2 linked regions of the Rubinisphaera italica genome follow. The protein of the gene in region 1 interacts with the protein of each later gene in a pairwise test. Links are inferred from orthologs where the notes say so. Each region holds a gene or a part of one and is shown in the gene's direction. Other genes may lie near its edges. The genes, in order: panC and Pan54_RS00915.

Evidence for each region.
Region 2: the proteins of panC (region 1) and Pan54_RS00915 interact in binary tests that used the Escherichia coli proteins (3 or more experiments, as listed by UniProt). The link is inferred for Rubinisphaera italica from one-to-one orthologs.

Annotation. Positions count from the first base shown.
Region 1 is NZ_SJPG01000001.1:5,508,229-5,511,346, reverse strand. Bases 64-2,850 are described here. They hold panC (pantoate--beta-alanine ligase), read left to right. Parts: upstream 64-924; coding sequence 925-1,776; downstream 1,777-2,850. Other genes in these bases: Pan54_RS20995 (prolipoprotein diacylglyceryl transferase), read left to right, coding at 2,052-2,850; Pan54_RS21005 (efflux RND transporter permease subunit), read left to right, coding at 64-402. Also shown: more of Pan54_RS21005, read left to right, coding at 1-63; more of Pan54_RS20995, read left to right, coding at 2,851-3,118. UniProt on the Escherichia coli protein: Catalyzes the condensation of pantoate with beta-alanine in an ATP-dependent reaction via a pantoyl-adenylate intermediate.
Region 2 is NZ_SJPG01000001.1:228,647-231,903, forward strand. Bases 18-2,943 are described here. They hold Pan54_RS00915 (NUDIX hydrolase), read left to right. Parts: upstream 18-1,178; coding sequence 1,179-1,709; downstream 1,710-2,943. Other genes in these bases: Pan54_RS00910 (PVC-type heme-binding CxxCH protein), read left to right, coding at 18-1,022; Pan54_RS00920 (arylsulfatase), read left to right, coding at 2,111-2,943. In the rest of the region: more of Pan54_RS00910, read left to right, coding at 1-17; more of Pan54_RS00920, read left to right, coding at 2,944-3,257.

The DNA of each region.
Region 1 (3,118 bases):
GTCACTGGCACGTTTCTTGTGATTTATGGCCAGTCTCTCGAAATCGCCAGCGTGTGTGCGTTTACGGTTTGCCTGGGGATAGCGGTCGACGACACAATTCATTTTCTGACACGTTATCGAGAAGAAAGCCGTAGAAAGCCTCAAAATGCTGCGATTGCCCACGCGTTCACAGAAACCGGAACCGCTCTGATCATGACCACGATCGTTCTACTCGTCGGCTTCACGACAGTCCTGTTGAGCGACATGCGCGATCAACGCATCTTCGCCGCGATGGGAGCGTTAACGATTGGCTCTGCTCTCTTTGCCGACCTGATTTTCCTGCCAGCGTTGCTTTCATATTTCATGAAGGATTCACAAGTTGAGGAATCAGATCAAAAAGAATCGCAACTGACTCCATTGTGATAGTGTGGACAATGACCTGCAACGTGATTACTTGTTATCAATTAACTGAAGTTTTGCAAAACCTCACTTATAAGCACGAAGCGCAAGCGAGTGAGTCTATTTCAAGATCAAATTGAAAACCGGACAAATAAGAACTCCTAACAAAACTGAAATTAATTTTACACCACAGAGACACAGAGGACACGGAGAAGGCTTCAAATCCAAGGCTTATGAAGAGTTCGATTGTTTGAGCATGACAGAACTTTCCGAAAATGTCTCTGTGTTCTCTGTGCCTCTGTGGTTGTAATCTTTCTCAAAATCGGTCGAGTCATTTTCGAAGTTTGGATTCAAACTGAAGTTTTGCAAAACTCCAGAATTAAATAAAATTAATGAACCGCAGATGAACGCACATATTTGACATCTGCGTTCATCTGCGGTTCCAAATAAATCACATCGAGTTGAGAAGTGCACTAACGACTGGTTACTGAAATACATACAGCACGTTTCCAACTCCGTTGATTTTTCACGAAGCTTAAAGTCCTTATGCAAAACGTCACCACAATTTCTGAAGTTCGCCAAATTCTCCATGAAGTACGACGATCAGGAAAGTCGATTGGGTGCGTCCCGACTATGGGAGCTCTGCACGAAGGGCATTTGAGTTTGATCGAAGTGGCTGTCGAGCAATCTGATTTCGTGGTGGTGACGATTTTTGTGAATCCAACACAATTTGCTCCTCATGAAGATTTGAGCAAATACCCCCGCCCGTTGGAACGGGATCTGAAATTGTGCACAGAAGCCGGGGCTTCGCTGGTTTTTCATCCCTCTGCTGAAGAGATGTACGCAAAAGATTCACAGATTTCAGTGACCGTTGGCTCATTGGCAGACTGCTGGGAAGGGGCAAGCCGTCCAGATCATTTTGATGGCGTGGCGACTGTTGTGACGAAGCTGTTTAATGTTGTTCAGCCCGATCTGGCTTTTTTCGGAGCCAAGGATTATCAGCAGCAGAGCATTATTCGAGCGATGTGTAGAGATCTCGATATTCCTGTGAAAATTGTCACCTGTCCGACGATCCGCGAAGAATCCGGGCTCGCGTTATCGAGCAGAAATGTCTACCTTTCCGATCAGGAACGGGAAATTGCGGTTCATATCTCCCAGGCACTTCTGAGAGCAAGAGAGCGATATGCCGATGCGGAATGGTCTCTGGAGCAATTGCGTAAAACATTGAGACAGGAACTAAATGAAACCGGCGGACTGGAACTCGATTACGCGACCATTGTCGACCCAACCACTCTGGAGGAAGTTCTTGAGAAGCAAAACACGATGGTTGCATTAATCGCGGCTCGTGTGGGAACAACACGACTGATTGACAATATGGAATTGTCACTCAAATCATAAATAAAAATAATAAAACCGCCAAGACGCCAAGATGGACAAGAAGGTTTTCTATAAATAATTTTGAAACCACAAAGAAACGAAGAGATCTGTAACAAAATCAGCTCAAATCCATCAGGTTGTTTTGTGATTGATTTTCATCATTCACTAATCTCTTCGTGCCTTCGTGCCTTCGTGGTAATAAAACAGGAAATTTCTTATTTCTCCTTGGCGTCTTGGCGGTTCAATAATTATATCATTAACGGATACAGAATCCGTTTGCATAGAGAGATTATCTAATGCGGCAGATATTGTTTTATGTGACACTCAATCATCCGTTTTCCATTCTGCCGAATGGAACCCAAGCGCATCCTCTGCTGCAGATTGGTGCAGGCATTCTCCTGCTGTTTGTCTTTTGCTGCTATGCGTTATGGTTCTGGAAATTCGGAATCAAACAACCTGAGGGTGAGCAGGCAAAGCCCGTTACGCTCAAGTCCACATTAATGATGCTCGCCATTCAATTGGTCGTCGTTGGCACTTTGGCGATTCTATTTGTACCGTTCCGCATCTTTCCCGTGTTTGGTTACGGCATGATGCTGCTGATCGCATTTGTCGCAGGGGCCGCCTGGGCAGGAACGCGAGCCGTCAAGGTTGGTTATTCGCGCGAACTGATCTGGGATGTTGCGATGTGCATTCTCGTTTCTGGAGTCGCGGGCTCGCGTATCTTTTATCTCGTTCAAAAACGAGATCAGGTCTTTGAGAATGTGAGTGGAATTCCAGACTTTCTCTTTCGATGTGTCAACCTGACTGATGGTGGCCTCGTATTTTACGGCGGCATGATTCTGGCCACTCTCTCCTATTTTGCATTCTGCTCATTGAGAAAAATCCGTCCGATTAATCTGGCGGATGTGGTTATTCCATCCATCTTCTTAGGACTTGGCTTTGGCCGCATTGGCTGCCTGCTCAATGGGTGTTGTTATGGGGATCGCTGCGACTTGCCCTGGGCGATCACTTTTCCGCCCGGCTCTGTGCCACACATGGCATTGGTCAATCTCGGATTTCTCAGTCCTGAATCCCTCGGCAGTTTTCCGTTGCATCCGTCGCAAATCTATAGCTCGATTGGCGGATTTCTACTCGCGTTTGTAACAGCCGTTGTCTTTCGATATCGCCGCCGGATTGGTGAAGTGCTCGCAGTCGGAGCCATCTTTTATCCGATCAATCGCTTCCTCATCGAATTCGTTCGAGGTGATGAATTTACAGTGCTCGATACCGGACTGACTCCCTCTCAAAACGTGAGTATTTTGATCGTGATTGTCGCTTTGGCTTATTTAGTCTGGCTGGAATTCTATGGGGAGGAAATCGAGCC
Region 2 (3,257 bases), 5.3 Mb from region 1 along the record:
AAATTGTTTCAGGGTCGTTACCCGATTTATTCCGTGCCAGCGAGAAACTCCAGAAACAGGCGGTTGAACTGGCTGCTCTCTTAGAGATCTCTGACATCGCACCTCAGATGATGGAGTATGTCGATGATGAGAAGGCTTCCGTTGACTTACGAGTTTCGGCTTTACTGGCACTCGATCAGATTGCGACGAAGAAAGCCGATCCGATTGTAAAACGGATGATTTCTTCTGAACTGCCCGAACTGCGAAAAACGGCCCGCAAGATATTCGCCGCCCGGCATCCGGCAGAGGCGGGTCCTGTATTACAGGCCGCAATCGATGAGGGAACTTTGGCTGAGCAACAGGATGCAATTCATCAGTTAGCAAGGCTCGATGCAAAAATGACTCAGCAGATCCTGGCTGATCTGCTCCAGAAAATGTTGGCTGATCAATTGCCGCTAGGATTGCATCTTGACGTGATCCAGGCAGCAGAGGCCACGCAAGATCAGCAGTTAACAGGACTGGTCAAATCGTACAACGAAAAATTCGAGGCGGGGAATCCCGTTGAAAAATTCCGAGTTTGTCTGGAAGGTGGAAACAAGACATTGGGCGAAGAACTCTTCTTCGGAAACGCCGCTGCTTCCTGCAGGCGTTGTCACCTGGTCAATGGTCAGGGAGGTGGAGTCGGGCCAGATCTCTCCGAGATCGGTAAGAAAAACGAAGCCCACTACTTGCTCGAATCCATCGTCGATCCCAATGCAAAAATAGCCAAGGGGTTTGAGACAGTAATTCTAGTTACGATTGAAGGAAAAATTGTTTCGGGAATCATCAAAGAGGAAACCGACGATTTCATCACTCTGGTGAAGCCGATGGGAGAAATCGTGCAGATTGCTCAAGACGATATTGAAGATCAGGCTCCCGGAAAATCAGGGATGCCGGCTGACATCGCCAACCAGATGACCAAAGCACAGATTCGCGATCTGGTCGCTTACCTAAAGACCTTAACCGAAAAGAAAAATGTCGAAGCTCATGGAATTGAGGAATAAGAACGCCAGACAAAACTCAATAATTAAAAGCGATCACGCAAGTCATTAAAGCAAGGGTGGCGAGGGAACTTTCGGGGGCTTCCCCTAAAGCAGAACGCCCCCGCCACTCCAGTTAATGATTCAGTTATTATCAAGTTTTGTCAGAGGAATTAGAACATGCCGGAAACACCCTCAGAAGAAGAGTGGTTCGATATTGTCGATGAGCACGATCAGGTTCTACGAAGTGCACCGCGCAGCGAAGTGCACGGCGAAGGACATCTGCATCGAGCCACACACATCTGGGTGATCAACTCTGCAGGAAAACTGCTGATCCATTTGCGGGCAGCCGGTAAAGAAGAGGAACCACTCAAGTGGACCTCATCTGCTTCCGGACATGTCAGTGCAGGGGAAGCTTATTCCGTATCAGCGGCTAGAGAATTGTCGGAAGAACTCGGCATTGAAGCTCAGCTGACCCGCTGGCACAAAATTATGTCCGGACCGGAAACAGGTTATGAACATACCGAGCTCTATGCCTGTCAGAGTGACGCCGTTCCAATACCCGATCCGAATGAAATCTCAGAGATTCAATATCTGGATTTCGCAGAGATCTACGAATGGCTGGACAGAGAACCAACCGCATTTACACATCCGTTTCGCGCGTTCCTGCGCTGGTCGCAAGAGAATTCTGATAAGATCGTCTTTGATTAAATTCAAAGTTAAATTAGAACCGTATTATTTAGATTACAGCAACGGTACATAGTGATCAGCATTGCGGGATCTCTCTGCTACTGGAATGATGTGATCAAATTATGCAGATTATCGGCCACTGCGATGCCTGTTCTGTATTTCAGGAGAAATCTTATTTTTACTGAATGACAATCGGCTGGAGCGATAGTCGTTAATCATCAAGTCAACAGAAGCTGACCGGAGCCGTGGGCTATGGACTGAAGTCATGGAGTTCTGATGAATTGCTGTCGCAATCCGCCCACACGTTCTGGTGAAATTTTCCAAGGGGTAGAACCTGAAGGTTTCGCCTGAAGGCGAGAGCCTTGAATCAAACTTGGGACCCATCGTTTGCAAAATAATTCCGCGTGTCGTCATGTCAGGTCATGCTTCACCTTTTGAGGAGAACATCAGTGAATCGAACTCAAAGCGCTCTGTTTGCTTTTCTTGCCGTCTATCTTTCCGTTGCTTCGCCTCTGCAGGCGGTGGAACGGCCGAATATTATTTTGATTATGTCGGATGATATGGGCTTTTCGGACATTGGCTGTTATGGCGGGGAGGTGGAAACGCCGACGCTTGATGCACTGGCCGCCAAGGGTTTGAAGTTCACTCAGTTCTATAATACGGGGCGTTGTTGCCCGACGCGGGCTTCCTTATTAACGGGGCTTTATCCGCATCAGGCGGGGGTCGGTCACATGATGAATGACAAGGGGCTTGAAGGTTATCGCGGGGAGTTGAATCAACGATGTCGTACGATTGCCGAAGTGTTGAAGCCAGCCGGTTATTCGACATTTATGGCTGGTAAGTGGCATGTGACACCGCATATTGCTCCGGGGTCGCCACGAAATAACTGGCCATTGCAGCGGGGGTTTGATCGTTTTTATGGAACGATTCATGGAGCAGGAAGTTTCTTCGATCCGAATTCGCTCACTCGGGACAACACGCAAATCTCTCCCTATGCCGATGAGGAATATCAGCCAGAGACTTATTATTACACGGATGCGATCAGCGATCATGCGGTGCGGTTTATCGATGAGCATCAGCAGTCGAAGTCAGATGATAATCCGTTCTTCATGTACGTCGCGTACACGGCTGCGCACTGGCCGATGCATGCGTTGCCCGAAGATATCGCCAAATACAAAGGACGATTTGATGCGGGTTACGAAGAATTGCGAAAAGAACGCCTTGCCCGAGTGATCGACTTAGGACTTGTCGCCGAAGATACGCAACTTTCACCCGGTGCCCGTGAGTGGGATCAGGTACAAAATCGCGAGTGGGAATTGAGATGCATGGAAGTGTATGCCGCGATGATTGATCGGATGGATCAGGGAATCGGCAAAATTGTGAACTCGCTCAAGCAGAACCATCAGTTCGACAACACTCTCATATTCTTTCTACAGGATAACGGCGGCTGTGCAGAAGGATTGGGGAGATCACCTAGAAAGAATCTGACAGCTCGGGCTGTAACGGCAACTCTGGATCCGATGCCAGCCGATGAATTGCAGACCGGAATGATTCCCGCTCAATCGCGCG